2 regions of the Vibrio sp. 1249-1 genome follow, and region 2 is predicted to be linked to the other one. Evidence: riboswitches for the same ligand, from Rfam matches in the RefSeq annotation. Region 2 holds a riboswitch; the other holds the start of a gene.
What was found. Region 2 has a riboswitch for cobalamin ahead of R7Z50_RS14715 (TonB-dependent receptor domain-containing protein). Riboswitches for the same ligand answer to the same signal wherever they lie in the genome.
Positions count from the first base shown of each region.

Region 1: it holds a riboswitch for cobalamin, as region 2 does, so the genes downstream of both, btuB (TonB-dependent vitamin B12 receptor) here and R7Z50_RS14715 (TonB-dependent receptor domain-containing protein) in region 2, are expected to answer to the same signal.

Region 1 is NZ_JAWOWJ010000020.1:2,939-5,406, forward strand. It holds gene btuB (TonB-dependent vitamin B12 receptor) at 1-1,420, opposite strand, end outside; cobalamin riboswitch at 1,476-1,676, opposite strand; gene trmA (tRNA (uridine(54)-C5)-methyltransferase TrmA) at 1,861-2,468, shown strand, end outside.
Region 2 is NZ_JAWOWJ010000007.1:147,692-150,159, reverse strand. It holds gene R7Z50_RS14720 (RepB family plasmid replication initiator protein) at 1-886, shown strand, start outside; cobalamin riboswitch at 927-1,119, shown strand; gene R7Z50_RS14715 (TonB-dependent receptor domain-containing protein) at 1,131-2,468, shown strand, end outside.

The sequences.
Region 1 (2,468 bases), on a different contig from region 2:
CGACATTCAAATATTTGTATGTGGTTGGATGGTAATCGATAAGATTCGTGATTATATAGTCATAACCCGTTACGGACCAAAAAACGCCTTGGACATCACCGCTGAATGCTAGCTCCCAAGCATCTGACTCTTCCGGCTTCAGATCTTTCTCACCGTATGTTGGGTCATACTGTTGATATAGGTTTGGAGCCTTAAATGCAGTACCAAAAGAGGCTTTAACCCCAAACTCTGGTACAAACTGGTAACCAGCCGCTAAACTGTAAGTGAACTCACTACCGTATTCTTCGTTATCATCAAGGCGAACACTGCCCTCGAGCATTGCTTTATCAATACTAGTGGTTGCCATACCAAACAGAGCACCATTGGTCCGATCAAACGTTTTATTCGCACTCTTGTCTTTATAAGACTCGTTGCGCCAATCAATACCACCAGCAAACGTCGTATTGTTGTTTAGCAAGTAACTGTTGGTCCACTGGACATTTTGCTGCTCAAGTTCATCTTCAGTACCTGAGTGTTTGCCTTTTGCTTGCTCATAGTTCCAAGACTTCTGTTTCTGTGCCGTTACTTGTAGTTCTGACATCACATTATCAGACTGATACTTACCGCCCAGAGTGACAGAAAGATCATCTTTTTCTGCTTCGTAGTAACCGCGACTGCCGTAGCTGCTGTCATATTGATAAACATTTTCGTAAGCACGTAGGTTACCAAATGCAGACCACTGGTCATTGAAGTTATGCACGTAACCTAGCAGACCATTCTTTGTATCAAAGCCATGGCGATCACCGTCATTAACTCCCGGTACAGGACGAACGTTATAACCATCATCACTTTCACTACCAAGCGCGATATTTAGCTGGCCGCTCTCTGTGACTTTAATACCAGATGCCACACTCAATTCTTGATAATCTAAACTACCTAAACCCGCACTTAACTTCGTTCCTTCTTCGTCAGCACGCGCAATGGTGATGATATTGATCACGCCACCAATCGCTTCTGAGCCATAAAGTGACGCACGCGCACCACGCACGTACTCAATACGTTGAACGTAAGTAAGTGGGATTTGGTTAAAGTCCACAGCGCCCTTCGCTGCTCGCGCAAAACGTACGCCATCAACCAGTACTAAAACTTGGTCGGAACTGGTTCCACGAACAAATAAAGACGCTAACTGACCACGACCACCATTTTGTGAAACTTGAATCCCCGTAAGGCGACGCAATACATCTGGTAGGGTTTTCGCTTGAATGCGATCGATGTCTTGTCGTGTAACTACTTCGACATCTGCCAACGTACGGCTTTCGGCTTGCTCAAAACGGTTTGCAGTAACAACGATGGTTTCGTCAGTGGAGGTTTCTTGGGCCTGTAGATAAGAGACAGGTGAAAGCAGCGATGCCAAAGTGATCGCCAGTGCGGATTTTCTCATTGTATTGTCCTAAATCGCGTAATTCCTTCCGAGCCCTGTCATCATGACAGTCCAGTGCTGTGGCTCAGTTGTTGGCAGGTATTCGGACTCAAGAGCACGGGTGTACCGCCTACTTGCTCGACTTCCCACATAAACTAATGCAGTGTCTGATGAGCGTTCGTTCTCTTTTACCGCTGCGCGTCAGTTCTGGATTCACACCAGATTCCCATTTCAGCCATCTAGATTGCTAGATAGCACCAACTTGAGGCAAATATTATTCAGCTATTGATTATTTGTCCAGCCAATATTGCCCTTAGAAGTTGTAACGTTTTGATTGATTTTGCTTTCTACTCTGCCTGTACGCACTATCTTTAAATCAATTCCAGTACAAAACTGGACATCCTATTGAGATTGAATAAAATCTGCGCTCTTAAATTGAATGCACCATAAAAGGTAAGATCATGGCTACTCTTGATGTAAACCCACAACGCTACCAAGAACAACTGGCTGAAAAAGTCGAACGTCTCACGGACATGTTCGCGCCATACAACATGCCAGAACTGGAAGTGTTTGAATCACCAGAGCAGCACTACCGCATGCGTGCTGAGTTCCGTGTTTGGCATGAAGGCGAAGATCTTTACTACATCATGTTCAACCAAGAAACTCGTGAGAAATACCGTGTTGACCAATTTCCTGCAGCAAGCCGTCTGATCAACGACCTGATGCCGCTATTGGTTGAAGCGATGAAAGACAACGACTCACTACGTCGTAAACTGTTCCAAGTGGATTTCCTATCGACGCTAAGTGGTGAGATTCTGGTTTCACTCCTTTACCATCGCCAACTTGATGAAGAGTGGATTGAAAACGCGAAAGCCCTTAAACAGCGTTTAAATGATGAAGGCTTTAACCTAAACATCATTGGTCGCGCTCGTAAGATGAAGATTGTCCTAGACCGCGACTACGTGATCGAGAAGCTCGATGTAAATGGTCAAAGCTACATCTACCAACAAGTGGAGAACAGCTTCACTCAGCCGAACGGCAAAGTCGCAGAGAAGATGCTGGAATGGGC
Region 2 (2,468 bases):
CTTTAATGGTTCTGTTACAGAAGAACGAGGAAGGTTTGATGTAACTATCAACCACAGTGAGTATGCGCGGGTTTTTGATGAAAGCGATAAAAACATCAGCCGTGACATTGCCAAAGCATCAGCAGCACTGAATAAACGGGAGATAGTCTTCTATGTGCCAAGTGAAGATGCAGATAATGGCGAAAAGGCATTGGATGGACTCAGTTGGACAACCAAACGATCTGTACGTCCAAAACGCGGAACGACCGTTCTTTCATTCAACGCTGAACTAGTCGACTTACTTCGAGCTGATGGCCGATATACCGGCTATTTCCTCCATGTAGTTGCAAAGCTAAACAACCAATACGCATTGCGTTTGTATGAATCTATCCGTCAGTGGGTGACATTGAAACGAAATGCTAAAGACGCCGAAAAAGGGGTTGAGCGTTCGGTCACCTTTGGTATTGACTGGCTTATTAACCGATACGAGCTACCTGCATCATACCAACGCATGTCTGATTTTAGACGCCGATTTCTAATTCCTGCCGTCACTGAAATTCATAACAAGTCCGATATTTGCTTATCGTATGAAGAAAATGCAGCCAAAGGCGGCCGACGTAATTCTATCGTTTCTATCACTTTTCGTTGGATAGAAAAACAAGACCCATTTAAGGATGACTATCTGGGCTTTGAAGATTTCACAGACGTAACAACACCTCCAGTTCGTGATGAACTTGATGATGATGTTTGGGTTGAGCTCGGGTTGGTATATCTGGATTCATTTAGTGACGAAAGCCAATTGCCCTCAGTTGAATGGGCTATGGACTTCTTAGTTACATATCAAGCTGTACGAGGCGAATCCCCGCCTAAGAAACTTAAAGATTCACTACTCAACTTGGTTGCTTAACCGGGTAGGGACGGCTTTGCCGTGTGTAATACGCTCACTATTGAGCACATTTGTAATTGGTACCGGGAATCTAGGTGAGAATCCTATGAACTGACGTCGCAGCGGTATTTGATGACGCAGGCTTTGTATCACACTGCAATTCGTTTTTGTGGGAAGTGAAAGTCAGCGGTGAATGGAAAATATTCCTTTCAGATTCATAAGTCCGAAGACCGACCATTTTTATTTTAAACGCGAAGGAAAACACATGAAATACACTTTAATTGCATCTGCTATTGCTACGTTGGTTTCGACATCCGCATTTGCAACTGCAACTGACACCACTGAAACTATTGTTGTTACAGCAAACCGTGTAGAGCAGGGCATCAACGAACAATTGTCTCCAATTGACGTGATCTCGAAAGAACAAATCAAAGACTTAAAGGTTGAGTCTTTAGCAGAATTGTTAAAGCGTCTACCTGGCATTCAAGTGGCCAACAATGGTGGTCCTGGCGCAACAAGTAACTTTTATATCCGCGGTCGTTCAGGACGTAACGTACTTGTGATGATTAACGGTATTCGTGTCGGTAGTTCAACAACAGGTACAGCTAATCTCAATGCATTACCGATCAAGAGTGTTGAACGTATTGAAATCCTTCGTGGACCTCGTGCATCTGTTTATGGTTCTGATGCCGTTAGTGGTGTTATCAACCTGATCACAAGTGAAAAAGGTAGCGATGCAAGCAGTGTTTCAGCGGGTATTGGTTCTAAAGGTCGTCGTGACGCGAACGCGAGTTTAGCGACTTCTTCTGATAACGCATGGTTTAGCATTTCTGCTAATACACAAAGTGCTGACGGCTATAACGTATTACCAGATAGTACAAACCCGGTGAACACGGATGATGATGGTTACAACAATACATACGCAACCGTAGATGGTGGTTATCAGATTAATGATCAGCTAACAGTTAAGGGTACCGCTTACTATCAAAACGGGAAAAATGATTTTGACAGTGGTTACACTACAGGTGGCGCTGATCAAAGCGAAGACACGACTTACAATCTAGGTCTTGTCACTGAGTACCAAGGTTCAAATCTTCTATCATCGCTGACTGTTGGCCACAACAAAGACAAGTCTGAATCGTATGGTAATGGTTCGGATGCTAGCGATATTTCTACCACACGTAGTGTGATCACTTGGCAGAACAACTACGCCCTGAATGATTCTACGAATTTAATGGCTGGCCTTGAGTACAATAACGAGAAAGTAGATAACGTTAGTATTGATTATGTGGACGATGACCGTCAGACACAATCTGTATACTTTGGTACCTCTAAGTCTGGTGAAGACTATCTGATTGAGGGTAATGTACGTCTGGATGATAGTGATGCATACGGTACATTTACAACATATCAACTTGGCGCAGGTTATGACATCGATGATTCGCACCGTTTAACGGCTATGTACGGTACTTCGTATAAGGCACCTACATTCAACCAGCTATACTGGCCGCGTCAATGTGATGTTTGGGGTTGTTACGAAGGAAACGCGAACTTAGAGCCAGAAGAAGCGCAATCAGGTGAAATTGCACTTGAAGCGAACTAT